DNA from 2 places in the Anaeromusa burkinensis DSM 3853 genome. Region 1 is predicted to be linked to the other one. Evidence: riboswitches for the same ligand, from Rfam matches in the RefSeq annotation. Region 1 holds a riboswitch; the other holds the start of a gene.
The links. Region 1 has a riboswitch for cyclic di-AMP ahead of C508_RS0106660 (4-hydroxy-tetrahydrodipicolinate reductase). Riboswitches for the same ligand answer to the same signal wherever they lie in the genome.

Region 1 (15,007 bases):
ACATCTTGTATCCAAAAAAGAGTTCCGGTTACCCACTCTGTCTCTAGTCCTGTCGTAACAGCTTCATTAATGACAGGAAGCAATTTCACCGCAGTTCCTTCATTATTTCTTCTGTCGAAACACCATTTTGCTTGGCAATGTCCACAATTGTCTGATTGCCTCGCGCCTTCCAGCCCCTATGCGCCAGCTTTTCTACCAAGCTTCGTACATCCTTGTGATTTTCTGTGTCCAATGCCGCTAAGGTCATGTTTTCATTCACAAGAATATGCCCGCCTCTTTCTCTTGTGCCTCCGCCCCCTGGCCCGCCCCAGCTCTCCTTCACGGTTTGCCCAAAATCCATAACCGCAGAAGCCGGCCAAACATTTACCACCGCTCCTGCCATAAGCAAAATAACCATACCTGCCGCCAGCAACGGCTCGCTTTTCCATTTCTCCTTGCTTTGCGGCAGCAAATACTCTTTTAAAGCCGCCCAATTGAACCATATATGCCAAATCCCCACAATTAAAAAGCAAAACGAGGCGATCGTATGCACCCGCACATACTCTCCCTTACTAAATCCCAAGAAAGTCCAAGCTAAGGCATTCGCGACCCGCGTTGGCGGTACTATATAAAGCACAATCCCTGTCAACACCGCGAAAACAAACAAAAACAACGATAGTAAAGATGCTACTCGACGCCAAGCTATCTCCTTCATGGCGACTTCTCCTTTCTATCACCTATATGGATTATCTCCTCTTTAATCGCCTTGTCCAAACAACTCAAAATACAACAACGGCACAACTACCAAGGTTAACGCCGTCGCCGCCACAGCTCCAAACATCATGGCAATAGCTAATCCTTGGAAGATGGGATCAAAGAGCATGACAAAAGAGCCCACAACCACCGCGGCGGCTGTCAGAACAATGGGCCGAAAACGAACTGAACCAGCCTCAACCAAGGCTTGCCGCAGTTCCTTACCCTCACTGCCCTCTTCCTGTACAAAGTCAATTAATAGAATAGAGTTTCTGACGACAATCCCGGACAGCGCAATAAAGCCAATCATAGAGGTAGCCGTAAAAAAAGCGCCAAACAGCCAGTGCCCCGGCAAAATGCCAACAAGCGTCAAAGGAATCGGCGCCATGATCACCAAAGGCGTCCAGAAATTTTTGAACCAAGCCACCACTAAGACATAGATGAGCACCAGCACCGCGGCAAAAGCTACTCCCAAATCCCGAAAAACTTCGTACGTAATATGCCATTCTCCGTCCCATTTCATGGCGTAGCTGTCTTCCAGCCATGGCTGAATAGCCGAGTATTGCTGCAGCTTCGGTCCTGACGGCACTAGAACATCGCCAACTTTGTCCTTCATCCCCAAGATGGCATACACAGGACTTTCTATGCTGCCAGCGACATCGCCCACCACATAAGTTACAGGCTTTAAGTTTTTGTGATAGATGGTCTTGTCCTCAATACCTGTTTTCCGTACCACCAGTTCCGACAAAGGAACCGCCGTGCCATCCTTGCCGGGCAAAGTTAGCTGCGCCAGACGTCCTGTTTCCAAATAAGACCGTTCCGCATACGGAAGCCGCAGAAGCAATTCTACCGGCTCCTTTTCTTTTTCCAAATGGGCTTGGCCTACAACGTTGCCGCTAATGGCCATTTGCAGCAGCTGCGCCACGTTTTGCGGGCTAATTCCATGATAGGATGCTTTTTCCTGATTCACCTCAAAAAAGGTTTTAGGTTGATCTTCTTCCACATACCAATCGACATCCACCACTCCGTCCGTGCGCTTAAAGATGTCTCGAATTTCAGCAGCTATCTGTTTTCTCCCCTCCGGAGCTGGTCCATACACTTCCGCCACCAGCGTACTAAGCACTGGGGGGCCGGGAGGAACCTCGGCCACTTTCAAACGCGCCCCATAAGTTAAGCCAATCTCCTCTAGTCGAGGCCGCAGCTTTTTCGCCAACTCATGACTTTGCTCGCTCCGTTCCCCTTTGCTTACAAAGTTAACCTGAATATCTGCGCTGCTGCTGCCGGAGCGCTGAAAATAATGCCGCACTAAACCGTTAAAATTATACGGCGAAGCCGTCCCTACATAACTTTGAAAGTCCGTGACTTCCGGCACGGTACGCAAATAAGCGCCAAGATATCTTGTCAGGGCGGCCGTTTTCTCGAGGGAGCTGCTTTCCGGCATGTCAACAATAACCTGCAGCTCGCTTTTATTGTCAAACGGAAGCATTTTCACTTCCACGCCTTTTAAGGGAACTAGGGCCACAGCCAGTACCAAGAGCAGCACGATGGCGCCTATCGCTTTACGGCGCTTTCCTTTCTCCTGCAAAAGCCGTTCCAGCAGGGCCTCATAGCCCTGCTGCCAGCGTCCCTTTTTCCCAGCCGTTTCATGCGAGGTCTGCTTCAAAAGACGATATCCCAGCCAGGGACTTACAATGAAAGCCACTAACAAGGAAAAGAGCATGGCCGCCGAAGCCCCTACAGGAATGGGCTTCATGTAAGGACCCATGAGTCCGGAAACAAAGGCCATGGGCAGCAGCGCCGCGATAACCGCCAGGGTCGCCAGAATGGTCGGATTGCCCACCTCGTCAACAGCGGCAGCGGCAATCTCCTCGTCTGCTTTGCCTGCCAGCATGAAACGCCTGTGAATGTTCTCCACCACAACAATGGCGTCATCCACCAAAATACCGATCGAAAAAATCAGAGCAAACAAGGTGACCCGGTTCAAGGTATATCCCAGCAGATACGTTACCAATAGCGTCAAAGCCAGCGTCGTAGGCACCGCCACGCCGACAACCCCAGCTTCTCGCCAGCCCAAAGTAAAGCCGATCAGCAGTACTACGGATACCGTCGCAATCAGCATATGCTGCAGCAGCTCATTAGATTTTTCCTTAGCGGTCTCGCCATAATCACGCGTAACCGTCCACTGCACATCTAGGGGCAGCATCTTGCCGTGGAGAGCTTCCAATTTCGCCAGCGCCCTTTCGGCAATCACCGTCGCGTTGGCGCCTTTTTTCTTGGCCAACGACAAAGTCACCGCTTCATAAGGGCCATTAGCTGCCTGCACCTTGGCGGTGCCTCCAGCCCCTTGATCCATAAAGACATATTGATCCGGTTCAGCCGGTCCATCAGCAATCGCAGCGACCTGTTTTAGATAAATGGGCCGTTGCTGCGCCACGGCAACCACGATATTGCCAACATCTGCCGCGCTTTTTATAAAGCGCCCGCCTTCCAGGCGTTGCTCTTGATTTCCCAGTTGCACATTGCCGCTTTGCAGCTGAACATTAGCCTGCTGCAACTTGTCCGCCACTTGGGCAAAGGGAAGCTGAAACGCACGCAATTTAGCCGGATCCGGCTCCACGCGAATTTGGCGTTTTTGGCCGCCGATAATGGCTATTTCCGATACGTCCTCATCTTTTTTCAGCTCTTCGGCAACCTCCGCTGCTGCCCGCCTCAGCTCATACCCCGAATAACCAGGACGAGTACTCCAAAAGGTAAGGGCTAAAATGGGGACATCATCAATCGAGCGCACTTTCACCATAGGCTGCGATACTCCCGGAGGAATCCGGTCATAATTGGACATCAATTTGTTATATACCCGTACCAGGCTGTCTTCTGCGTTTTCCCCTACGCGAAAGCGCAAAATAGTCAGGTTGCTGCCCGGTTTCGCCATGGAATAGACGTATTCAATGCCCGGAACTTCCCATAGCAGCTGTTCCATCGGTTTGGTAACCCGATTTTCCACTTCCGCCGCCGAAGCCCCTGGATAGGTTACGGCCACGTCAATCATCGGCACAACAATCTGCGGTTCTTCTTCGCGCGGCGTCAACGACGTGGCAAAACCGCCCAGCAACAACGAAGCAAGCACTAGCAGCGGCGTCAATTTAGACAGAATAAAAGCCTGAGCCAGCTTGCCGGCAAATCCTAATTTTTTCATAGGCCGAGCACCTCTCCGGCCACCGCTCCATCACTTGCCGCTTCCACGCCGCGAACAACAACGTAATCTCCCGGCTGCACCCCGGAAACAATCTCCACACGGCCATTTTCTTTGCGCCCAGTACGCACCAGCCGATACCACAGCTTCTTATTTGCATCCATAACGTACACCCCGATTAGCTGCCCTTTAGCAACCAGGCTTTCTTGGGGCAGCAAAACCGCCTGCCGCTCTCCTAAGGGAAAGCGAATTTTACTATACATGCCTGTTTTAAGCGCCGTTCCCGGCAGCGCAACCTTCACTAAAAAAGAACGGCTGGCCGCATCCACCGCCGGAGTCAGTTCGATAATTTGTCCCTGTAGGCTTTCTCCAGCTCCTTCAACTTCAGCCAATGCCGCACCGCCTACTTGCAGCTGCGAGCTTAGCGCTCCATCCACATAACACTCCACTAAAAACGATTGATCATCCTCTACCACCAACGCCCAGACTCCCGGAAGGGCCATTGAGCCAAGCTCTAGATTTTTCTCTGTCACAATCCCGCTTACAGGAGCCACTAATTTGCTATACGCCCGAGCTTCTTTTTCGCTAGCCATGGCTCGTTCCATCGCCGCCTGCGCCTGTTCGCTTAGTAACGTTGCGACATCGTTTTGGGTACGAACTTCATCCACTTGCTGTTGAGAAATAGCCCCTTGACGATATAACTCTTCATAACGCTCGCTTGTATTTTTTTGCAAAGACCGGTTCCGCACCACCACTTGCAGCCCCTTTTGCGCTTCCCGCACTCCCGCTTCGGCAGCTGATATCTTTTGCAAAATTTCTTCGTCCTGCAATTCCGCCAGAACCTGCCCGGCCCTGACGCGGTCTCCTGCTTTAACGTACAGCGCAGTGACCTGCCCCATGGCTTTTGGCGCTACTTTACTTACCACGTTGGCCTTCACCGTTCCCGATGTTTCATAGTATTGAAGCGCATTGCCGAGTTGTACCCGTTCTACAGTCAACGACTGCTGAACTATCTGCTCCCGCTGTTCTATTGGCTTCTTCGTTTCTGGCCTGTTCCAAACAATCAAGATAACCGCCGCAACCGCAACTAAGGCAATTATACCTGCAAGCTTTTTCTTTGTTTTCAGCAATGCGATCATCCTCTCTTTAAGCCGCCAAGACACTCATTCTCTATTTTGAATAATTCTTATAAAAGACATTCATTTCCTCTATTTTGCTGACATTAAAAATAAATAAAAGCCTTAATTTCTCAAGATTATTGATGAAATCAAGGCTTCTATTATAAGCATCTCAACTTATCTAGATTTTTAAATTACCAACTCATAATAAATTAAACACAGAAATATCTTAGGTACACATAAACATGAGAAATCAAGATAGAACCAATCATAAGCGGAAAAGCAATTTTCAAGTAATGCCGAAAAGAAAGCAAAATCCCGTTCTTTTCAGCAATCCCTGCCACAACGACATTAGCAGTAGCTCCTATTAACGTTCCATTTCCACCCAAACAAGCCCCTAACGCTAAAGACCACCATACTGGTTCCAAATTGCCTCCCGATAATTGAGCCATTTCCTGTAACATCGGAATCATAGTTGCCACAAAAGGAATATTATCAATAAACGCGGAGGCAATCGCTGACAACCATAACATTAACAATGCCGTTTCCATGACTTGCCCCTGTGTCACTGACAACCCCCATTGCGCAAGAGCTCCAACAACACCGCTTGCTTTTAGCCCCCCAACAAGAACAAACAAACCGATAAAGAAAAAGATTGTTGGCCATTCTACATTCAGCAGTATCTCTTCGGGCTCTTCCTTGCTAATCAACAGCAAAAAGATGGCGCCGGACATCGCTACCGTTGCGGAATCCAAATGCAAAACACTATGGAAAACAAAGCCGCTTAACGTTAGCCCCAGGACCAGCAATGACTTTTTCAAAAGCGCGCTATCTTTAATCTCGTCTTTATAGTTCAACTTCAATACTTGAAGCCGATCTTTTTCTTCTACTTGTAAATCATTTCGATATAGGAAGAGTAAAACCAACAGCGTTGCCAATAAAATGATAATACTCGCAGGCGCTAAGTTACTGGCAAACGCGTTAAAACTTAATCCAGTAGCGCTGCCAATCATAATATTCGGCGGATCTCCAATAAGGGTAGCTGTTCCTCCAATATTTGATGCAATAATCTCCGAAATCAAAAAGGGTAGCGGATTAATGTTAAGCTTGTCTGTCAAGGTAATGGTAACCGGTACAATTAACAAAACCGTGGTAACATTATCAAGTAGAGCCGATGCGCCAGCTGTGATTACAGACAAAAGAGCCAACAAACGAAGAGGATAAGCTTTGGTCACCGTTGCAGCCCATATAGCTACGGCTTCAAACACGCCCGTCCTCCGAGTAATAGTTACTAAAATCATCATGCCCATCAATAATCCCAGCGTATTAAAGTCAATGGCCTCTTTGATTGCAGTATCCTGATTTAGAAAACCAAAGAGCAGCATAACACTCCCGCCGCTCATGGCTACAACCATTCGATGATATTTTTCCCAAATAATCAAGCCATACGTAACCATGAAAATCAAGATCGACCCATAAAATAAAACCTCTTGCAAAAACAACGCCTCCTCAAAATACCTATAAAAAAATAGGAGAAGCCCTTGGTGACAGGCTCCTCCTAACGATAACCATATTAAATTTATTCTTATTATATCCGCCCCTGTTAAATTCGTCAAACAAATTAGCTAGTTACATTTCCATATCATAACCTCTTTATTTAATGCTTTCTTCCGCCATTTTTTGTAAGGATTCCACTTGCTCATTTTTCACTGCCACGTACAAATAGTCGCCAGCTTCTATCCTTGTTTCCCCCTTGGGCACAATTTCGGATTCTCCTCGGCGAATACTAAACAACAAGCACGAAGACGGCCAGGAAATTTGTTTCACCTGCTTGCCTGCCAGCTTTGAATTCACACAGACAAGCACTTCCACAATGCTACGCAAGGATTGGACATTTTCGGCTTTTCTTTTACCCTGCTTAAGTAATGCTTTTTCTAAAAGAACTTCATATATAGGCTGCACTCGCAACAAGTCCGCCGTTAAATACGCAATCACAGACACAAAAACCAACGGCAGCATATGATGAAAAGCCCCAGACATTTCCATGATTAGAATACTTCCGGTAATAGGGGATTTTACAACCGCTGCAAAACAAGCCGCCATAGAGAAAATTATTATATTGGCGCTATAAAACGAATCAAGAAGTCCAAACTGAACAAACCCATAACTAAATAAACTTCCTCCTAGCGCTCCAATAACCAGCATGGGCAAGAAGATGCCTCCCGGAACGCCAGAACCATAGCTGATAAGCGTAAAGAAAAATTTAGCCGCCAACAAAGATAGCAAATACAAGAACCCAAAATTCGTTACTGTCAGTTCATTTACCAGCCCGTTGCCGCCTCCCAACACCTCCGGCAACAACAGCGCAAATACTCCGGCAAAAGCTAAGGGTAACAGCGCTTTGGAAAAGACGGACACCGGCAGCAACCTTTCGAAGAGACTTCCCGTCACCAGCAACCCTTTATTAAATGCCGCACCGAGAATCCCCATCCCCACACCTAGCACTAGCAACACGCCAAAACTCGACACCGGAAACACTGGAACTCCAGTAAATGTAAAAACAGGATTTTCGCCATAAAAATATTGCGATAACACCGTCGCTGTCAAAGATGCCGTAATCGCGGAAACAAGCACAGCCGGTGAAAAATTCTTATGCAGTTCCTCCAGAGAAAATACAACCCCCGCCAAGGGCGCATTAAATGCCGCCGCCAAACCAGCGCTAGCCCCGCTGGTCAACAAATAACGCTCCTCCATGCGACTTCTTCCCCATAGACGGCTAATCCCTTGTCCAACCACCGCGCCCAACTGAATGGACGGCCCCTCTCGGCCTAAAGAAAGCCCTGCGCCAATAGCCGTCACGCCGCCTGCAAGCTTAGCAGCCAGTACGCGCAGCCACGGCATGCGCATAACACCGCCTAATACTCCTTTCACCTGTGGAATACCACTACCTGACGCCATCGGCTCCCAAGCAACTAAGGCATGAAGAATCCCTGCGATCAAGAGAGATAAGCCAATCCAGCCGCATATCGAAATCCAAGATGCGTCTTTTATAGCCATCTGATATAAAAAATTCCTCAGTACTTCCGCGTTTTCTAAGGCGTATCGAAAAAACACTACCACTCCGCCTGCCACCGCGCCAACCAAAACGCTCTCCGCAAACAGCTTAAAACGAAAATTACGCCACTGTAACAGCGCTCCATAGGCGCTACTCACTCGATACTTGCGCATAACCTAACCTCTTCCTAGTTTTCTATTTTCTTATTGTACCACGCCGCTTCTTCCGCTACCGTTTATTTTTTAATTCCGCTCCAAAAGTAATTCTCTATTGATAAATTTGACTAAAAAGCAATTGTTGTGTTATTATAAGTACAAATAAAATATGTGTTTTTTAGGAGTAGCCTGTCACCAAGGGCTCTTTTTGTTTTCTTCGCTGTATTCCCGCAAGTCGGGTAATGCATATAGCAAGCGCCTAATTCCAAAATTGGAAGCGGGGGACCCATTCTTGGGGTGAATCCTGAACATTCAGGTAGGGCGTATCTCTTTTCGCCCGAATCCGTCAGCTAACCTCGCCGGCGTAAAAAAAGGAGGACTTTCATTGAAACCAATCCAAGTAGGACTCTGGGGCTTTGGCAAAACCGGCCGCCTGGTAGCCAACGAATTTTTAAATGACAAGCGTTTTGACTTGTCCTGGGTGGTGCGCAAAAGCACCGCTGATCACCATAAGTATGCCAGCCGCTTATTAGGGCAGGAATGCGATACTGGTGAAATTATTTCTATTGAAGACATAGGCCCTTCTTTTTTTCGCGAGCATCCTGTCGATGTTCTTGTTGATTTCTCCGGTTCACGCGGCGTTCACGCCTATCAGCGCGCCGCCGAAGAAGGCATTTCTATTGTCTCGGCTATCTCTCAGTATGAAAAAGAAGACCTTGACTTATTAGAGTCTTTATCCCAAAAAACGCCAGTTCTCTACTCTCCTAATATCACCCTGGGGATCAACGTTTTATTGATTGCAGCCCAAATTTTGCAAAAAATCGCACCTCATGCCGATATTGAAGTCGTCGAAGAACACTTTAAAAACAAGCCGGAAACCTCAGGCACTGCTAAAAAGATCGCCAAACTGTTGCAGCTAGATGACGAACATGTTAACTCCATCCGCGTAGGCGGCATAGTAGGGCGACATGAAATTATTTTTGGCATGCCGAACCAAACGATCCGTCTCAGCCACGAAAGCATCAGCCGCGCTTCCTTCGGGCAAGGAGCTATTTTTGCAGCTAACTTTCTGTTAAAACAACCGCCAGGTCTATATTCCATGGAAGGAGTCATAGCCGACATGTTTCGCGACAACATTCCGGTTTATTAAGGACACAAAATCAACGAATAAAGAAAACCCGGCTTCCTCAAGAGGGGAAACTGGGTTTTCTTCGTCTTATGGCGCTTGCTGCGAGGCTTTTTCTACCTCTGCTGCCGCCGTAGGAGGCGCTTTTATACGTAGTTGGACCTCTACTCTTCGTTTCAAACGTTCCTCCAGCACCGCCTGGAGCGATTTACGTACACTTTCTTCTATTGGCTTCGCACTCGCGATAACAGCTTCAATCTGATAGGTGCTGCCTCCTCGCTGGTACGAAAAGCGATAATCCTCCAGCTCCACATCGGGCAACAACGACAGCTTTTCTTTTATCGCCTGCTCGATGATTTCTTCAGGCGTCCCGCTGCGCACAACCTCCACAATTTCTTTTTCTTTGATCTTGGGAAGCAGCATTTGAAAGGAATCTATATTTTTCTCATCGTTCACTTTTTGCACCAATACAACATCAGCACTTACCTTCACCGCTTTTCCCAGACGCAACTCCAATAAATTCTCCATCTGCCTTATATTTTCAGGGTTAATCACCTTCGTGGTCCGAAATGCCGCAGCCACTTCATACCGTCGGTCCGCTTCATTAAATGTAGCAGAAATCAAAGTAGACTGCGGCGCAATCATATCCAGCGACTCTTCAAGAGAGGTTTGAATAATCTGCTCCGTATGCGCTTTAGCATATGTCTTATACATAATGAAGGCCAACGGTATAGAGATTATCACCAGCAGCAATACGGGATAAAAGAGACGCCGAACCGCCGATTGAGCCCCTGCTTCTTTTTCACGCCCGTGCCCGTCCGCAAAGCCCGCTAATTCAAAGACAAGTACAGCAGCAACAACGATGGCTACCATATTGGCAAGAAACAACAGAAATGCCCCGCCAGCAACACTCATATTCTGCTGCGCCAAACCAATGCCTACGGTACATAACGGCGGCATCAGCGCCGTAGCAATCGCTACCCCCGGAAGGGTCGCACTCTGCGGCTTCATACAAATTGCATAGGTTCCCGCCGCACCAGAGGCCAGTGCAATAACCAAATCTAAAATAGTCGGCGTAGTTCGCGCCATCACTTCACTGGTCAACTCCGCCCGCGGCAACAGAAGGGTCAAGACCATAGCCAATAAAACTGCAGCTACCGCTCCAAGAGCCTCTGCTTTCAACGCCAACACAAGCAGTGCTCTGCTATTAGCCGCCACTGCCAGTGCGCATCCTAAAATCGGCCCCATTAGCGGCGCAATCAACATCGCCCCTATCACGACAGCCGTGCTGTTCGATAACAGCCCGTACGTTGCTACCGTACAAGAAAGTACGACCATGATTAAATAGTAGCGGCTCAAACTCGCATCAGTGAAAACATTATTAAAAATAGCATTCCGTTCTTCTGAGTTCGGCCAAGCAGCCATAGCCGGTTCACTCCTTTTTGTTAAAGTAACTCAGCAAGTGCATTCACGTTTAGTAAAATTTGAATTATGATTCCTTACTTTTAATTCGACAAAACTCTAATGAAACATTTTCTAAGCACTATAAAAAATCAGATTAATTCGAGTTGGGATTACCAGTTAATTGCGAGCATTCGTTCTACACCCCTAGAAAGAAAAGCCGCATAGACCTTCGTCCATACGACTTTACTAAAAAGCAAATGCTTATAATGTTATTTACATCTGTCCCTCCGGCAAGATATCCAGCTTTCTGCGCCAATATCTTGAATAAACAGCGCCTAAGGGATTATGAGCCATAACGCGATCCTTCGCCACCAAGCACGATACAGGCGCCGCAGACGCGGAAGTAAACAGCATATCATGTCCTACGCAAAGGCCCACGGTAAAATTCAATTCTGTCTCTTCTTTATTCAATATCGCAGCCTGCACCTTTGGATTACACATAACTTCTTTAGCTCCGTCTTTTATCGGTTCTAAGCCCAGCTTGTCTTTTTCAATGGCGCAAACCTTGCAGCAAACCGAATGGACCTCAAAAAACTTGGCAAAATACGCCTCGATCAACTTAGCTTCCTCAGCTAAGCCGATGCAAAAAGCCAACCCGATTTTCTTGGTTCCTAAGAGCTTGGCAAATTCTACGCTTTCTTCCAGGCGGGTCAGTTTCAGATAATAGCGCCCTTCTGTACAAGCCGCCGCCTGCATCATTTCCAGCTCTCTTCCTTGATATTGTTCTTTCACGTCATCTACGGACCAGCCCAAACAATTCTGTCCTATCTTATAGCAGTTTTTATGTCCGCATTGCGCACATTTCATAAACCTTCACGCTTCTTTCCCCAAAGCTTATTATTTTTGCATCAAATTAGCAAGGACTCGCTCCCAGGCCTCTTCGCAGGCCGGAGAAGCAGCCTGATCCGGAAGACCTTGATCGCCGCCCAGCATAACCAAAGGATCTAAGGGCAAGGCGCCTAAAAAGGAAAGCTTCTTTTCCGCCGCTAATTTCTCGCCGCCCCCTTGACCGAACGGATAATGGCAATGCCCGCAATCAGGACAAATAAAACCGCTCATATTTTCAATCAAGCCTCGCAAAGGCAGCTTGACAGTCGCCGCAAAATTCAGCGATTTTCGCACATCCGCCAACGATACTTCTTGCGGGGTTGTCACAACAATTCCTTCACATTGCGGCACATCTTGAACCAAGGTTAACGGCTCATCACCAGTACCGGGAGGGCTGTCCATCAAAAGCACGTCCAGCTTTCCCCAATCGGTATCGCCGAGAAGCTGCTGCAAGAGACCAATTTTCAAAGGACCGCGCCAAATTAATGCTTCGTCAGGTGTGTTGAGCAAACCCTGCATGGTAACCACTTTGACATTCGGTCCATGCGTAAAAGGCTGAATTCTATCCCCTACGGCCGTGTGCTGCTGCCCCCGCATGCCAAAAATTCCGCTTTGGCTCGGCCCATGCATGTCCGCATCCAATACGCCCACTTTCCATCCTTTAGCCGCCAGACGAACTGCTAACTGCGCAGTTACCGTGCTTTTCCCTACGCCGCCTTTACCGCTCATAACCAACCAGCGGCGTTTAACGCCTGCAAGATTTTTTTCAATCTTCGTCATTTCACTCATACTTCCTACCCCTTCAAGTTTTCTATAGTATTTTCTTTATCACAAACCATGCTTGCCGCTATAACGCTTTTTGCACGTTCTGCCATAATAATTGGATAGCTGCCTGCAGCTCTTTGCCGCCGCTTTCCCAAATGCTGCAGCCTTCGGAAGACGCCTTGCGAAACGCCTCATGATAAGGAAGTTCTCCTACCAGCACAAGTCCCGCGTCCGCAATCCATTTTTTAGCAATGGTCGTCTGGCCCTCATGCAAGGTTGCTTTATTGATACACACTAGCACCGGAAGCTCAAAATGTTTGGCCAGCGCCAGCAAGCGTTTCGCATCAGCCAAGCCGCTTCCCGTCGGTTCTAATACCAACAGCACAACATCAACGCCTGTTAATGAAGCAATCGTAGGACAGCCTACACCGGGAGGACCGTCGACTAAAAGCCATTCCGCCCCCTGCGATAAAGCCCGTTCTTTCGCCTCGCGGCGCACCTGGGAAACCAGCTTTCCTGAGTTTTCAATGGCAATGCCCAATTCCGCATGTACCAACGTCCCGAAGGGACTTTCCGATACCAGCCAACAGCCAGCCTGGCGTTCCCGCAGACCCACGGCTTTTTGCGGACATACCAAGGCGCAGGCGCCGCAGCCTTCACAAGCTAGCTCGTCCACTACTCCGGCGCTGGTAATAGCGCCAAAGCGGCACACTTCTTCACATTTCCCGCAGCTCGTACAAAGAGCTTGATCTACAAACGCTTCCAGCCCCGCAAAAAAAGGTTGCCTTTCAATTTCTCTCGCGTTCAACGTCAGGTAAAAATTAGCGGCATCCACATCGCAGTCCACTAAAACTTTTTTTCTCAAAATACGAGCCAAGGCAGCACTCACCGAAGTCTTGCCGCTGCCGCCTTTGCCACTTAGCACAACAATTTCTTTCATGCTTTATCCCCCTTGGCCAACGCTCTCACTTGCAGCCAAAACTTCGACCAATCCACAGAAATCTCTGTGTCAATATTCCCGGCAGCATATTTTTGAGCAAACTCCCTGGAATAAGGAATTCGCAAAAGAAGCGGCACGTTCATACGCTGGCACAACTCTTCCACTTCTTTTTCCAAATGGCTTCCATCGCTCTTGTTAAGCACAACACCCGCAGAAATACCAATCCTGGCTGCTACAGAAAGAGCGCCTCGCAAATCATGAATGCCAAACAAGCTTGGCTCCGTAACCATAATACAGCAATCGCTCCCTTTGACAGCCGCTACCATCGAACAGGTGGTTCCTGGAGGACAATCGACAAGGGTTAGCTCCGGGTTTCCTGCAACTGCCGCTTTTTTGGCCGCCTCAATGACCACAGTGCTTGCTACGCTGCCGATTTTGAGCAATCCTTGAATATATAAATGTTCCTGCCCTTCTTTTCGCCAAATGCCGCACCGCACCTGCCCCACTTCTTCCGGCCGCTCCCGCAATACCTGCGCCGGACAATGTTGAATACAAACACCGCAAGAATGGCACAATTCCGGGAACACCATTGGTTTGCCACCTGCCATGGCGAGCGCTTGAAAACGGCATAGATCCGCACAAGTACCGCATCCACTGCACTGGCCGAACAATTCGGGAACCTGCCTCGTCACTACTTGCTCTTGACGCCACTCTACCTCGCCAAAAACATCGCCGTCAGGCGCTTCTACATCGCAGTCAACCCAAACAATACTATCGGTTGGCGCTTTCTGCATCATTAATGTTGTCAGAGTAGTCTTTCCAGTACCGCCTTTGCCGCTAGCAATGCTAATACGCATAGGTTCACTCCTCATCCTAAAAGTCTCGTTGGGAAATATATTTTTTATGGTTCATGCAGTACGTTCTTGGCTTTTTTGCCATTCCTCCAATGCTTGCGCCAACTGATCCGTGCAGGAAGTACCGTTGCGGCAAAGATTACCGCTAAATTTATCAATCACGTTTTGCACGTCCATTCCTTCCAATAAAATGCTAATGGCCCGTAAATTACCGGGACAGCCTCCTTTAAAGAAGACTTGACTCAATTTGCCATCATGAATTTCAAAGGATATTTCTTTTGCACAAGATCCGACGGTCTTATACTTCACAAAAATCACCTCATTAATTAAGCAATAGGATAAAAGCGCCAGAGCTCTCGCTCTAACGCTCTGTTTTAAAACTCTTCCGGTATAAATTTAGGATACGGACTGCCGCAACGGCAAGTTTTTTCCGCAAACCGTCCTACCCAGCCGGTTCGCATGCGAATCGCCGGAGAACTCCGCCGCCTTAGGGCTGTCAGCACTAGCTCGCCTGCCACACCAGGAGCCGTCAACTCTTGCGTCTGTGAATCAATGAGTTCCGGCCAAAACGAATCAATAGGCAAGTGGAACCCGCCCCCTTGCGGACACTCCCAGGCGATAAGAGACGCCTGCAGTCCAGGCAAGCCCCACTGAAGATACACAGGATAGCCTAAATACTTTTGCCAAGCTTGCCGTTGTTCCTCAGACGCTCCCGCAGTCAAACAAAAGAATGTTCGACAAGTTCCTGGGCCTTCGCCGCTATTCATCCACGCATCCAAC
Region 2 (15,007 bases), on a different contig from region 1:
AAACGTACTGACAATTCGATAAGACGCCTTCCATGATCGGTAACGCCGGAAAGCTCCTGCGCCTGCTGCTCCGCCAGCGACTCAATCCGTACAATTTCATTGCTGATCTTGCCGATACTGCTGCCAATTTCCTTCAGAATGGTCTCAATTTGTCCTGCCGACCCAGCACTATCCACAGCCAACTTACGCACTTCTTCCGCTACTACGCCAAAGCCTCGCCCCAATTCGCCAACGCGCGCCGCTTCAATAGCAGCGTTCAAACCCAGCAAATTAGTTTGACTGGCGACGTTCTTGATAAAATTCAATACCTGATCCGTCCCTTTGACATGTTTCTGCGCTTCCCCCGACAACTGTTTTAAAAGGCCGCCGACACCGGCCAACGATTGGGCGTCTTCATGCACCTTGTCGATAACCACTTTCATCATAGCAGCCGCTTCTTGCAGTTCCGCCGCTGAGTCCAACAAAATGGACGCCGTCTCCAAAGATTCATGAATGGCTACGGCTCCTACAATCACATCCCCAGCATAAATCGGCATACTGACGGCAACATAAGGTATGCCATAAACTACTTTATCTACATGTACGCAAACCCGACGTTTGAGCTGCATTGCTTGATGTACCGCCGAACCTGACTTTATCGGTTCTCCCAAGCAGACCTGCTTACGTAGTTCCTCTATAGAGTTAACAGCGATCCAACATTCTCGGTCACAAACAACCATGCCCATTTTATGATTGACAAGCTGGGGTATGTATTCCGCAACCGCGCAAAAGGAGTTCAATATTTCTGCAGCCTGATGCATAGCCATCCCTCCACAAAATAGTATCTCTCCTTAAATCATAGACCTTAAAAACAAATATAGTCAACTGAAATCCTTTAGTTTATCGATATCACGCCTCCGCTGCCCTTTTATTCTTTGCAAAATGCTTTAGCTGCCAAACCGGCAGCCAAATACAACAAAATGCAGCAAAGAACAATAGTTCCGCCGGGCGCCATATCCAGATAAAAGGATACGCTTAGGCCGCCAATAACGGATACAAGAGCAAAAAGCTCCGCCAATAGCAAGGTAACGCGAAAACCTTTATGAAATTGCAAAGCCGCGGCTACTGGTACAATCATCAGCGCGCTGACCAACAGAATGCCGACAATACGCATGCCTAAAACAACTACTACGGCCATTAAAATACTAAACAGACAGTTCAGTTTCCGCACAGGCATGCCGGATACATAAGCCATTTCCTCATCAAAAGCCATACATAATAATTTAGGCGCCATTTTTAACAACAAAAAACCTACGACAAGTCCACAGCCAACCATACTCCAAACATCTTCTGGCGTCACCGTCAGTATACTGCCAAAAAGAACGCTTAAAAGAGAGTTTCCGCCCATACGGTTCATAGTGCTGAACAGTACCGCCAACGCCATACCGGCGTAAAACACAATCGCTAAACCCATATCGCTGTGCGCTCGATGCCGCTGCCTAACCCATTCAATGCCCAATGAGCCGAGAACCGTCACCGCCAAAGCGCCGACTACTGGATATACCCCCAACAAAGAGGCGCCGGTAACGCCAGCAAAAGCCAGATGCCCCAAGCCGTCTCCAATCAGAGATTGCCTGCGGACCACCACAAAAAAGCCAATTAACGGACACAACAAGGCAATCACAAGTCCTGCCGCTAAAGCGCGCTGCATAAAATCATAGCTAAATGCTTCCACAAAATCCCCTCCCATCAACCTGTATAATACCAAAGATGGCGCTCCTGAATATGCGTGGAAGCAAATTCCTCGTTCGTGCCATAAAAGCACAGTCCTTTATTGATACAAGCTACCCTGCTGGTCCAGCGGGCCGCATTGTCAACATCATGAGAAACCATCACAACCGTCATGCCTTCTTGGCGGCAAAGCTTTTGCAACAATTGATAAATTTGCGTACTTGCCTCATAATCAACACCGCTTGTAGGTTCATCCAACAACAGCACTTTCGGCGCTGTCAAAAGAGCCCTTGCAATCAGCACCCGCTGCAGCTGTCCTCCGGACAACGCCTCTAAACGCTTGCCTTCCAGCCCCTCCAAGCCTACAATCTGCAGAACTTCTTTGGCTGTCCGCCGCCGCTGCGGCAACAACTGCAAAAGCTCTTTCACCGTCATCGGAAAGCCGGAAACATTTTGGCTATACTGTTGCGGCACATAGGCTAATGTACCGTTTTTTAAAAAATCGCATGGATTCTTTCCGTCAATATAAATACCGCCTGCACTGGGCTGACATAATCCCGCTAATAAGCGGATTAAGGTTGTCTTTCCGCCGCCATTAGGTCCAACTAACGCAACAAATTCACCACTGCCCACCGCAATAGATACATCGTTCAATACCGCATCGGCTTCATAGGAAAAAGAAACATGTTCAATTCGAATCATACGGGATCCTCCTGCCCGGTTTTTTTACGAGTACAATTTTTACAGCGGCCGTATAAATCCAAGGAATGGCGCAGAAGCTCATACCCCTTGCGCTGCGCCTCCGCTTCCAATCGTGCATCTACAGGACAAATATCCAGGCAAACCGCCTGTCCACAATCTACGCAGCGAATATGGTGATGATGACCGTCATGGCTCCATTCGTAGGATGTCGCATCTTTTCCCAGCGCGCCAATGGGCAGCAAAATGCCCTGTTCCACCAGCAGCGTAAGATTGCGATATACCGTATCCAGGCTTATGTCCTCTTCTTTAATGCGAACCTGCTGCCAAATATCTACCGCCCTCATTGGTTGTTCCGCTGCAGCAACCGCTTGCAGCACCGCTTTACGTTGCTCCGTAATCCGGCAGCCCTGCCGCCGCAGCGTCGCTAACGCTTCTTCCAGTCTATCCATCACCAGGAAGCTCCTTTCGACAAGCGAAGCGCTTTATTGAGCCAGCGCTTTTTTAAGCTGTTGCAAATTTTCCCGCATCAGCGTCAAATAAGATGATTTTCCCGCCTTGTATTCTTCTACCGTTAAGCCTTCCAAGGGATTAAGCACTAGCGTCGACGCACCTGCTTCGCGGCTTAAGACTTCAGCCAACTTAGGACTTACCAAAGTTTCAAAGAAAATATACTTCACTTGATGCGCTTTGCAGAAGCGGATAATTTCAGCCATTTTGTCAGCTGTCGGCTCGGCGTCAGGAGACAGTCCCATCACCGGCACTTGCTGTAGTTGATAGCGCTTAGCCAAATATGAAAAGGCTGCATGGCTTGTAATCAGCTCTCTTTTAGCAGTATGCTGCAACGCGACAGTATATTCGTCATGCAGCAGTTGCAATTCTTTCACATACGCTGCCGCATTAGCTTCATATTCGCTAGCGTGAGCCGGATCGACTTCTATTAATGCCGCTAAAATCGTTTTCACTTCTTGCTGCGCCAGCACCGGGTCCAGCCAAACATGCGGATCCTTCGTTTCATGTGTTTCACCGCTATGATTATGTCCGTGCTCATCTTCCGACTCGCTTTCGGCTGCGTCCAGCAGAGCAACCCCTTTACTTGCTTCCACCGCCTTAGCTGAACCTAGCAAGTCCGGCTTTACAACAGCCCCCACCCAGTGTTCCAAACCGGCGCCATGATAAACCAAGAGCGCACTGCCTTTAATTTTAGCTAGATCTTTTGCCGTCGGTTCCCAGTCATGAGGCTCTGTTCCTGGCGGAACCAAAAGGGAAACATCAACGCGGTCTTTCCCTACGGCTTTGACAAACTCTTGTACCGGATATACAGATGCCACTACTTGCAATTTTTTCTCTTGGGGTTTTGTACTCATGCCACAGCCAGCAATGGAGCTTACCAAAAATACTAGAATAATTATCAATACATTTCGACGAGACACCGCATCCACCTCTTAATAGTAATATTCCTATTAAAAGGATAGCACACTTCATTAACTCGCGCAAGAATCTTTCTCATTTAGACACAAAAAAGCAAGTGGTTATCTTTAAAGATAACCACTTGCTTTTTAAATCACATTACCCGTTTAGCGCCTAAATAACGCGCTCCCCAATACCCGTCATACAAGCTGTCTACGCGGACGCCGCGGCTGGATGTCGCACTAATAAAGCGATCATCGCCTATGTAGATGCCCACATGAGATACACCGGAAGTATAGGTCGTGAAAAAGACAAGATCACCGGGTTGCGGATTCGAAACCGAATATCCTGCATCATATTGTTCATCTGCCATGCGCGGCAAGAAAATGCCGGCATTTGCAAAAACGTAACGCGTAAAGCCCGAGCAGTCAAATCCATAGGGAGTGGTTCCGCCGAAAACGTAAGGAACTCCACGGAATGACATTGCGCTTTGAATAATCCGCCTTGTCATGCTCGTTCCCATGTCACTACGACTTACGGGAATGTCTCTGCCCATTAACGCCCGATAAGTACCAGATCCGACAATCCCATCGGCCTCCAGTCCATTAGCCTTTTGAAAGGCCATAACGGCGGCTCTTGTTGCCGAACCGAAGTCCCCATCAGCAGTACCACTGCTAAAACCAAGTTCTTGCAGCCGTTGCTGAATGGCCGTCACATCATCGCCAATATCTCCTTCACGAATGGAAGAAGCATCTGCCACCCCGGGTGCGCTGAGCAAAAAGCAAACCATACCTAAAACAAAAAATCTTTTCAATTGCCCCATTCTGTCACCTCTCTACAGCCTACGAGGTTAGCTGACGGGTTCGGGTCGAGCAACCCTGCGCGAGCGACTTCGCGCTTCACCCCTATACTGTGGTTCCCCCGCTCCGGAGCCGGATTCGGCTTTATTTAGCTCACTTTAAAGGCAATTCGCTATTCGATGAAAAAATCCTGCCTTATTTTCTTTTTTAACTTTCTTTACTGTTGTTCTTTTCCGCCTTGCCCTATTTCTTGACGCAGCCAATATAACGGGCGTTGCTTTACTTCTTCAAAAATACGCCCTACATACTCGCCGATAATACCTAGTCCCATCAGTTGCACGCCGCTCAAAAGCGAAATACTCGCCGCAATAGTGGCCCAGCCAGGTACAGCCTCGTCTGTCAAAAACTTAATATAAACAACATGCAGCGCCAACGCAAAGCTAACCACGCCAAAAACCAAGCCAGCGTAAAAAGCAATACGCAAAGGCAGCTTAGAATAAGCGGTAATGCCATCTAAGGCAAAATGCAGCATTTTAGTAGGTGAAAATTTCGACACCCCCGCATAACGCGGCGGCGCTACAAAATTCAACGTTGTCTGCCGATAACCAATCGCTCCCATCATGCCGCGTATAAACCGAGCTCGTTCCGGAAAGCGACGAAAAGTTTGCACTACTTTGCGATCCAACAGTCGAAAATCTGATCCCCCTTCACGCACGCGCACCTTGGACACTGCATTCATCAATCGGTAAAAACATGAAGATGTCAGTTTCTTAACCCAAGAAACACCTTCCGTCGTCAGGCGAATGGTCTGTACTACCTCGTAACCGTCCTGCCATTGTTCAATCAACTGCGGCAATAATTCCGGCGGATGCTGCAGATCACCATCCATCGTAACAACAGCGTCTCCTTCGGCATGATCTAAACCGCAACTCAAGGCTATTTGATGTCCGAAATTACGAGCTAGAATCAACCCCCGCACCCGGGAATCTTGCTGCGACAAGCGATCAATGACCAAGGGCGTGGCATCTTTGGATCCGTCATCAACAAAAATCAGTTCAAAAGAATGCGGTAATTTCTCCATAACCGAGCATACCGCCTGATAAAAAGCTTCCATGTTTTCTTCTTCATTGAAAACCGGAACTACGATGGAAATCATTGCTCTTTCGCCTCCGCTTTGCGATCTTGCCGTAAGGCAACAGCTCTGCGCAGATACACATGGCGCAGTTCCTTCATTTCCTTGTCGGTATTCCACAACACCAGTACACGAATGCATTGAGGCACACCATCTTCAGCCTCGATTTCTTGAGCACCGAAAAGCGCCACATCATTCCAGCCAAACCGCCGCGCCGCAGCCGCTGGAAATGCAGCATTCACCTCTGGGGTAGAACTGAAAATAACCGCGCCTAGCTCTTCTTCTTGCCAGCCATTAGCCTCTGTTAAAGCATCCAGTAATTGCAGCACTGCTTCAAAAATTTCTTCTTTAGTATTAGCCTCCACCGTAGTGGCGCCACGCACTCCTCGCAACATCTGCCGAGTCCCCCTTTGCAAGGCAAGGATCACCGTTGTTATGCCGGTGATCCTTGCTCATTCAACCAAGTATTAAGCCTCTGGCCATCCTTAGCTACATCTTCCCGCTGTGCGGCTGCAAGCTCCGGATACCAAGCGATCTCTATTGTCTCCAACACAGGCGTATCTTGCAAATTGCAGTATACCCCATGCCAAATACCGCAAAAACCCGTTTCTTTCCATTGCACAGGTTCCATGGAATCTTCTAGTTTAATGGATACTTTCCCCTGTCCCAGAAAATCCAAAATACTTTGACGTTCTTCTGCTGTCAAGGGAATTTTATCCAAAAATAAAGTATGCCCCCGTCCGTGTTCTTGTAACGCGGCATAGGCTTGGCGCACTTCCTCCAGTACCGCCTTCGTCAAGGAAAACAATTCTGTTTGACCCTTCTCAGTCATGCCGCGCCACCTCTGTTTGCCACTGCTTTACTTGAACACAGGCAGCTTGCACCAGGTTCGGCAGCGCCGTCGCCACAGGCGCCGATAATTCCATACCCACAGCTAGCGTTTGCGGCTGCAAGCCAAGAAGGACAATTTCCTGCACCGGAGCCTCCAAGAGTTTCAACACCGCCAGTACATCCTTAAGTCCCAGATCGTGCACAGACAAGGCGCCGCAAAGATGCGCCTCTACCTCAGAATTCCGCAAACAATACAATGTTCCCGGCGCTTGATCTCCTTGGACAGCATCCAGCAACAGCAGGCGCTGCGTTCCTTTTAAAAAGCGCAACAACTCCATACCCAGAGTACCGCCGTCAATCAATTGCACCGTGTCAGAAAACTCTCCTGACAACTGGAGTTGTTCCACCGCGCGCACGCCGACGCCCTCGTCGCCAAGCAAAATGTTCCCAACCCCTAAAACCGTTATCTCCGCAACATTCATCTCAGCGGATATCCCCCAAATCATCAGGATCCTCGTGAAAATACTTCACACCGGAAATCATACTTGAAATTTCGCCGCCGCCTTCAATAATATCAGCACGGACGGCCATATACACATGTACAATGGAAAACAACATAATCGCCCAAGCGGCATAATGATGCAACAGGTGCAGCCAATACTCTCCTCCCAACCAGTATACAAAGGGACTAAACAAAGCAGCCCCCCAACCATTGGGATGAATCATAAAATACATAGCCAAACCTGTAATGATTTCGATAAAAATCATTAAATAGGCCGTTGCATAACCAGCTCTCGCCATGTGGTTTCGCAAGTATGGCCGATGATGAGGCGAGAGCAGTAAATAATGCAATCCCACGTCCAGCATCCCCAACCAATACTCCAGTTTCCAAGGACGCGGAAATAACCGGTCCCCTTTATTGATTGCAAAACCATAAATACGAAAAACAAAGCTGCCGATAAATAAAAATGCCGCAGCAAAATGGATGAAGCGAATGGTTTCCATTGAAAACCATGTCGCTACGGCAAAGGTCGGTTCCATCCCTTGGGTTCCCACATAACCAGGATCGCCAATGTAAAGGCCAGTCACAAAAAGCACCAAAATTGCCAGCACCATAATCCAGTGAAAAAACCGCAAAAAAGGACTGAACAGATAATAAGGCTTCATCGTTCCATGCGTCATGGGTGTCATGGCACATCCCCCTCTCATCATCCACTTGCTGTTTTATCTCCCGCAGGCGCACCAAGGTTCTTCCGCCAGATAGTCACCGTCGGAATAATAATAAGCTCTAGCGCGGCAGCCTCCGCAAATGTCGTCATAACCGCAACGCCCGCAAGCCCCTTTCAGCGGCTGATGGCGTAAATCCTGGAAGATTTCACTTTTAGCCCACATTTCATCAAAAGGAGTCTGCCGTACATTGCCTACCTTCATCGGCAAATACGGACACGGATGCACATCCCCGTTAGGAATAATGACGCAGTAAGCCGTACCAGCTAGGCATCCCCTGGTAAAACGCATCTTCATGCCCCGTTCTTTGGCAATACGCATGAACTGCGGCGCACAAGTCGGCTTTAACTCAATCTCCACCTGCTGCTGCTTGTCCAAAATCCGTCCCAGAAGCGACTCGTATTGTTCCGTGTGTAAGGAGGTATCTTCAATATCCTTGCCCCGGCCTACAGGCACCAGGAAGAAAATATGATGTCCTGCCGCACCGGCGCTTACTGCGAAATCGGTGAGTTCCGTAATTTCCGGCTCGTTCCAATTCATAGCAGTAGTATGAATTTGGAACGGCAAGCCCGCAGAGCGACAGGCGGCCATGCCGTCAACCGCGCCCTGCCAGGCGCCGGGCCATTTGCGAAATTCATCATGTCGTCCGGCATCAACGCTATCCAAGCTAATTCCCGCCCGTGCAAGGCCTGCCTCTTTGAGCTTCACCGCCACTTCCGGCGTAATCAATATGCCGTTTGTTCCCAAAACCGGGCGCAATCCCTGCTCTTTGGCATGACGGATAAGCTCATAAATATCGGCGCGCATTAAAGGTTCGCCGCCGCTAAGAATCAAAATTTTAAAACCAGCTTTGGCAATTTGCTCAATAAGCTTTTTTCCTTCCGTCGTATCCAGCTCTTCCGCGTGCTTAGATCCGGCGTCTCGGTAACAATGCACGCAGCGAATATTGCATTCTTGGGTCGTATTCCATGAAATGATCATAGGATCACTCCTTCCAGTCCGTCAAATAACAGGCCGGATCCTCCGCCCAAATATTGCCGCCGGTCACGGCTTCCGCCCGAATGCGGCAGCCACCGCAAAACATCTTATAACGACACTCACCACAACGTCCTTCCAAATGCAAATGCTTCTCGCGCATAGAACACAGGAATTTGTCCTGGCTGTCCCGCCAAATCTCGCTGAATTTCTTTTCCCTCACATTGCCCAGCGACTTATGCCCCCAGAATTGGCAAGCATGCACATTCCCCTGAGGGTCTACATTAGAAGTTTTCTGCCCGGCTGAACAGCCGCCATGCATCTCAAGCAGTTGCAAAACTTCTTCCACCCGCTCTGGCTGGTGCTTTTCTAAGTACTGCAGTAAATAAATGCCGTCGGCATGGTTATCGGTCGTTAAAATTTCCACTTCTATACCGCGCTTATGGAAATCCATCGTCCGTTCCATCAAAAGCTCAATCGTCTGCCGTTTTTGTTCGGGCGTAGTATCGAGTTCCGCCATTTCCTTGCCCCGACCTGCATACACTAAATGATACATGCAAAAGCGCGGCACGCCTTCGCGTTCCACAATATCCAGTACATCTGGAAGAGTATGGAAATTTAAGCGATTTACAGTAAAGCGGATACCTGTCTTATTTCCTGCGGCCAGTGAATTGCGAATGCCCTGAAGCGTTTCCTGAAAAGCGCCTTTTTTGCCTCGGAAATTATCGTGAACTTCTTCATTGCCGTCTACGCTAATGCCGACATATTGAAAACCAGCCTCATGAATACGCCGGGCCATATCCGGCGTAATTAGCGTACCATTGGTCGAAATAACGGGACGAATGCCTTTCGAAGCGGCATAGGGTCCCAATTCAAACAGATCGTGACGCACCAGCGGTTCGCCGCCGGAGAAAAGCAGCACAGGCACTTTCATGGAAGCCAAGTCATCAATAAAGGCTTTGGCCTCCTCGGTTGAAAATTCACCGGCGTATTCCTTGTCTTCTGCATTGATATAGCAATGCTGGCAAGATAAATTACAACGGTTTGTGCTGTTCCAGACAACTATCGGCGTAGCATCCGAAGAAAACTGCAGCATCTGCGGCGGCAACTGCTCTGTCTTGCGACCGTATTTAACAATATCCGACACCGTTGCCGTACCACATAATAATTTTGTACATCCAATCATTCTAAAATGAAACCTCCTTGAACTGCTATACGCAAAAAAGGCCAACTCTCAAAGAATCTTTGGAGAGTAGGCCTCTACCTGCCATTTTACAGTTTTTCTTTTTCTGTTGGCGTTGTCAGGGAAGCAGTGTGACGCACTTCCTCTTTCACCTGATCCGAGGCGGCTTTAAAATCCCGAACACTTTTCCCCAAAGCCCGGGAAATTTCCGGCAGCTTGGCGGGTCCAAAAGTAATCAGTACGATTACCAGCACGACGAAAAGCTCCGGTAGCCCTATGTTAAACATTAGCCATACCTCCCCTTCCAGCTTCTATTATCGCAAATTCGCTGTATAGAAACAACAAATTTTTTCGTTGAGTATACAACATTCAATCCTGCAACGAAGGAAACCGCAGAGTAAAAGAGGTTCCCTCCCCCACAGTACTGGCCGCTTCCACATCAATGCCGTGCAAATTCATAATTTCTTTGGCTACTGCCAATCCTAGGCCCGTGCCGCCGCCGTCGCGGCTGTGCGCCTTGTCCACCTTATAAAAGCGTTCCCAAATATAAGGCAGCGCTTCTGCCGGAATGCCATGACCAGTATCGCTGACACGCAAAAAAGCACGTCCATCTGCGCCATAGCCAGATTCAATACGAACGGCCCCTTGTTCTGTATGACGCAAAGCATTATCCAGAAGAATCAACAACAGCTGCGTCAGCCGATCTCCATCGCCATACACAAAGAGTCCCTCGGAAAGTTTGGTCTCCAACAGCAAGCCTTTTTCTTGCGCCAATTTCTGCACTAACTGCACCACGCCATCTACCAAATTTTCCAATAAAATACGTTCCTTTTCCATTTCCACCACACCGGCTCGCAAGCGGCTTATATCAAGCAAGTCGGCAATCAAACGCTCTAGGCGCAACGCCTCGTCACGAATCAAGGCATGGTATTGCTGGCGCTGCTGCTCTGCCGCCGTACCATCCGCCAGCGCCTCATTGTAGCCTCGGATAATAGTCAACGGCGTACGCAGTTCATGGGACACATTCGCCACAAAATCCCTTCTCAGCCCTTCCTGCTTTTCCATTTCCAAGGCGGATTGCTCTAGGCTGGCCGCCATGGCGTTGAAGCTTTGCGCCACATCCGCCAACTCCGCCGGGCCTTCTACCGGAACTCGGCGATGGTACTCGCCGCCAGCAATATGTTGCGTCGCTTGGCGCAAGCTTTCCAAAGGACGCGCAATCTGCCGGCTTAAGCGCTGTCCAACCAGCAACGACGCCAGCAAGCAGATAACCGCTACAACCCCCAAATGCCACCGCACCCGCTGCAGCCACTCCTCTACGCCCTGCAAGGGTACATGCAAAATAACAGCGCCGTCTGTACTTCCAGCTTCCGCTCCAGGCACCGGCACCGCAACCACCAGCATTTGTTCTTGATAGAAGTCATGAAAAAAAGTGCGCTGGACAATTTTCCCCTGCAACACCTCCTGCAACGGCCCAGCCAACCGCGCGCCGCCTTGCCTCATCAGACCGCGCCCTAATCCCTGACCTGGTCCCTGTCCTGGTCCCTGGCCGCCCTGCATCATACCTCGACCATGAGGCATAGCGTCGCTATGATTCAAATGCATGCCCCCTCCTGCAGCCGGAGGCATCATGTCGCCAGACAAAGCCAAAATTCCGCCCTGACGATCCACTACCCAAATACGGGCATCCAAAAACGGATCCACTACCTCTACCAACTGCCGCAGTTCCCGATAACCGTCTTCTTGCTGCCGCGAAGCCGCCACTAAAAGACTCAGTTCCGTCCCCTTCCGCACTAAATCCGCCGTACGCTGCTCTAATACATACTGACGGATCAGCATGAATGAACCGACAAAGGCCAAAAGCAAGGCCAAAATAATAATACCGATATGACGGGACCAAATTTGATAACGCAATGGTCTGGCCACAATTACACCCCTACTTCAAACTTATAACCTACGCCCCAAACCGTACGAATATCCCAGGCTCCGGTTTGGCCTGCAGCTATTTTTTGGCGCAGACGCTTAATGTGCGTATCAACCGTACGGGTATCTCCGAAATACTCATATCCCCAAATAGCTTCCAGCAATTGCTCCCTGGAAAAAACCCGTCCAGGATGTTTCGCCAAGTACCACAATAATTCCATCTCTTTAGCGGTCAATTCCACCTCTACGCCCGCCACACGTACGCTGCGCTCCGCCAAGTTGACATCCAGCTCATCATATTGTAGTGACTCTTCTTCGCGCCAGTTATGCTGAGAGCGCCGCAGAACGGCTTTAACTCGAGCTACGACCTCCCTAGGATTAAAAGGTTTTGTTATATAATCATCCGCTCCTAAGTCCAGGCCATTAATGCGATCTTCATCCTCTCCTTTAGCGGTCAGCAAAATAACAGGCACTTCAGACACCCGCCGCACACGGCGGCATACCTCCAGTCCATCCTGTCCCGGCATCATAACATCCAGCAGCAGCAGTTGCGGCTTTTGTTCTTCGTAAAAGCGCAGAGCTTCCGTTCCGTCAGCCGCCTCCACTACGGCAAAGCCTTCTTTTTCAAAATAAAGCGCCAAGAGCTGACGAATCTGCTTGTCGTCATCAGCAATTAAAATCTTTGTTTTTTCCATCTTCGAACCTCCTGACAGGACTGTTTTAAAAAAGCGGCACATAAAGTTTCCTATATAGGAATAAAAGGCATTCTACTCAACGCAGAATGCCTTCACCAGCTTAACTCCATTTACTTTACAGCACTGCATCCAACGCCGCAGCCAACTCTTTCTTAGGCCGAAAGCCTACTAGGCGAGAGACTTCTTTGCCTTCCTTGAAGATGAGCAACGTCGGAATGCCCATGACCTTATAACGCTGCGCTACCGCAGGAAAGTCGTCAACATTCACTTTGATAATAGCCGCTTTATCCGCGTATTCAGGGGCCAGTGACTCCAGTTCCGGAGCAATCATTTTGCAAGGCCCGCACCAAGGCGCCCAAAAATCAACCAATACCGGCTTACCCGCTTCAATCACCAGGGTTTGAAATTCTTCTTCTGTTGCAATGGTATGCAAAGCCATATCCATGCCTCCCTGTTTTTCCTCTATGAACTCAACGCTTTCACCGAGATTATTCTATTTTTATTGTAAAGTTTTTATTTCTTGAAGTCAACTATTGCTATTGCTCTCTTGCGAGACTCTGCATTGCCAGCGATGCACCAAGCCCATCAAAACAGCGCTCACCACAGCCACTGCCCCTAAAAATACTGGCGCATTCCAGGGAGCTGGCAACGATTCATGCAGCCCGTAGATACCAAAAAGCACAAAGATAACCGCCGCTGTCCACTTGACCGCCTGCTCCGGCAGGCGCTTAAGCAGCATGCCGCCCACAACAATCGCCATGCCGTCGGCAATCATCATACCTGTAGTCGTCCCCATCCAAACCGGTATAATTTCTTGATACTGCGCCGCTAAGGCGACTGTGGCCAACTGCGTCTTATCTCCCATTTCCGCCAAGAAGAACGCCACCACCACCGTACAAAACGGCGTATAACAGGTGGCCTTGTCCGCATCCCCAAGTTCATCGCCGCGAATGGTCCAAATACCGAAAAAGATAAAGGATACTGCAGCGGCAATTTGTACGTACATCATCGGCATCACATACTGCAAATAATGTCCGGCCAGCACCGCCAACAAATGATTGAGCAGTGTCGCCACGAGAATGCCGCTCATTACGGTTTTCCAGGAATACCTGCCTGCCAACGCCAAGGCCAAAAGCTGTGTCTTGTCGCCCATTTCCGCCAGTACCACAAAAATCATAGCCGCTAAAAAAGCTGTCATTGATCTAGCCTCCTGATTGCGAAGTCACTGACTCGCGCGCCTCTTACGCAAAAGACAGTAGCTCCTTAGTATTTTTTAAAATTCTCCTCTGTACTCTCTGCTAAACGCTGATACCTCACTGTGTGAACGTCTTCTTTGCTTGTTTACATATTAAAAAAGCGAGACACTTTGGGCAGGATTTCCTGCCCAAAGGTCTCGCTTGTCAACGTTTTCGTCCGTTAACGGCAAAGCCAGATAGTATGTACTATCAGACTGTTGACTTTGCACCGTGAAGCTACTCCCCTTTGGATTCTTGATATATGGTAACGAAAAATGCTTCTTTTGTCAAGAAGGTGTGCGGCAAGCCATCATTAAGCCGGGTTCTGTTCCGCTTGCGCGGTGATGACCATCTATCTGGGCCATCCGTTGCCGAATGGCTCTAGCAACCAACCCGGAAGGCTCAGCGGGCCGCTTCATCCCTTCCCTATTTGGTCTTGCTCCGAGTGGGGTTTACCTAGCCAGCCAGTCACCTGACTGCTGGTGCGCTCTTACCGCACCGTTCCACCCTTACCGGCATAAAGCCGGCGGTACACATTTCTGTGGCACTATCCCTAGAGTTTCCTCCGCTGGACGTTATCCAGCACTCTGCCCTACGGAGCCCGGACTTTCCTCGACCGTTCTAAAACGGCCGCGGCCATCTTTCAAGCTCGCCGCAACATGTATGAAAATATCACAAATTGTCCGGCTCGTCAAGAACTCCTTCACTACGCCATTGCTGCAGCGAAGATAAGCGCTGTTCCATGCTCCGGGAGGTCTTGGCCGCGCTTTCGATAGAAAAGGAGGCTTCTTGCAGCTTTTTCTGCGTTTTTTCCAACATCAGACCGAAGCGGGCAAATTCTCCTCGCACCGCCCCCAACAGCTCCCATACTTCCGCACTGCGCTGCTCAATGGCCAGCGTTCGGAATCCTAGCTGCAAGCTGTTCAAGAGCGCCGCCAGCGTCATCGGCCCCGTCACGACAACCCGGTGGCGTCGCAGCAGTTCCTCAGCTAAGCCAGGACGCTGCAGCACTTCGGCATATAAGCCTTCCGTAGGCAAGAACAACAAAGCAAAATCAGTCGTATGCGGCGGAGCCACATATTTTTCCGCAATGCTCTTGGCTTCTAAACGCAGCCGCTGCTCCAGCTTTTTCGCTGCGCTTTCCTGTCCCTCCGCATCGCCGGCTTCTCGCGCCTCTTGGAGGCGCA

Region 2: it holds a riboswitch for cyclic di-AMP, as region 1 does, so the genes downstream of both, C508_RS0110290 (C40 family peptidase) here and C508_RS0106660 (4-hydroxy-tetrahydrodipicolinate reductase) in region 1, are expected to answer to the same signal.

The regions. Positions count from the first base shown of each region.
Region 1 covers NZ_KB894588.1:80,781-95,787, forward strand. Annotated here, with positions in the region: gene C508_RS0106630 (hypothetical protein) at 1-89, opposite strand, end outside; gene C508_RS0106635 (DUF4405 domain-containing protein) at 86-694, opposite strand; gene C508_RS0106640 (efflux RND transporter permease subunit) at 737-3,925, opposite strand; gene C508_RS0106645 (efflux RND transporter periplasmic adaptor subunit) at 3,922-5,052, opposite strand; gene C508_RS0106650 (ArsB/NhaD family transporter) at 5,253-6,497, opposite strand; gene C508_RS0106655 (ClC family H(+)/Cl(-) exchange transporter) at 6,694-8,268, opposite strand; cyclic di-AMP (ydaO/yuaA leader) riboswitch at 8,497-8,629, shown strand; gene C508_RS0106660 (4-hydroxy-tetrahydrodipicolinate reductase) at 8,636-9,400, shown strand; gene C508_RS19405 (TIGR00341 family protein) at 9,467-10,801, opposite strand; gene C508_RS0106670 (DUF1847 domain-containing protein) at 11,054-11,647, opposite strand; gene C508_RS0106675 (Mrp/NBP35 family ATP-binding protein) at 11,678-12,457, opposite strand; gene C508_RS18000 (ATP-binding protein) at 12,516-13,373, opposite strand; gene C508_RS0106685 (nucleotide-binding protein) at 13,370-14,230, opposite strand; gene C508_RS0106690 (TIGR03905 family TSCPD domain-containing protein) at 14,282-14,536, opposite strand; gene C508_RS0106695 (phenylacetate--CoA ligase family protein) at 14,602-15,007, opposite strand, start outside.
Region 2 covers NZ_KB894593.1:99,240-114,246, reverse strand. Annotated here, with positions in the region: gene C508_RS20835 (methyl-accepting chemotaxis protein) at 1-800, opposite strand, end outside; gene C508_RS0110310 (metal ABC transporter permease) at 908-1,714, opposite strand; gene C508_RS0110305 (metal ABC transporter ATP-binding protein) at 1,729-2,412, opposite strand; gene C508_RS18290 (Fur family transcriptional regulator) at 2,409-2,861, opposite strand; gene C508_RS18285 (metal ABC transporter substrate-binding protein) at 2,895-3,842, opposite strand; gene C508_RS0110290 (C40 family peptidase) at 3,974-4,642, opposite strand; cyclic di-AMP (ydaO/yuaA leader) riboswitch at 4,644-4,773, opposite strand; gene C508_RS0110285 (glycosyltransferase family 2 protein) at 4,837-5,775, opposite strand; gene aroH (chorismate mutase) at 5,772-6,146, opposite strand; gene C508_RS0110275 (hydrogenase expression/formation C-terminal domain-containing protein) at 6,185-6,583, opposite strand; gene C508_RS0110270 (HyaD/HybD family hydrogenase maturation endopeptidase) at 6,576-7,088, opposite strand; gene cybH (Ni/Fe-hydrogenase, b-type cytochrome subunit) at 7,066-7,773, opposite strand; gene nirJ2 (putative heme d1 biosynthesis radical SAM protein NirJ2) at 7,807-8,790, opposite strand; gene C508_RS0110255 (radical SAM/SPASM domain-containing protein) at 8,795-9,970, opposite strand; gene C508_RS0110250 (twin-arginine translocase TatA/TatE family subunit) at 10,057-10,254, opposite strand; gene C508_RS0110245 (sensor histidine kinase) at 10,337-11,893, opposite strand; gene C508_RS0110240 (response regulator transcription factor) at 11,896-12,585, opposite strand; gene trxA (thioredoxin) at 12,701-13,024, opposite strand; gene C508_RS0110230 (TMEM165/GDT1 family protein) at 13,112-13,783, opposite strand; RNA gene rnpB (RNase P RNA component class A) at 14,120-14,472, opposite strand; gene C508_RS0110225 (DNA recombination protein RmuC) at 14,493-15,007, opposite strand, start outside.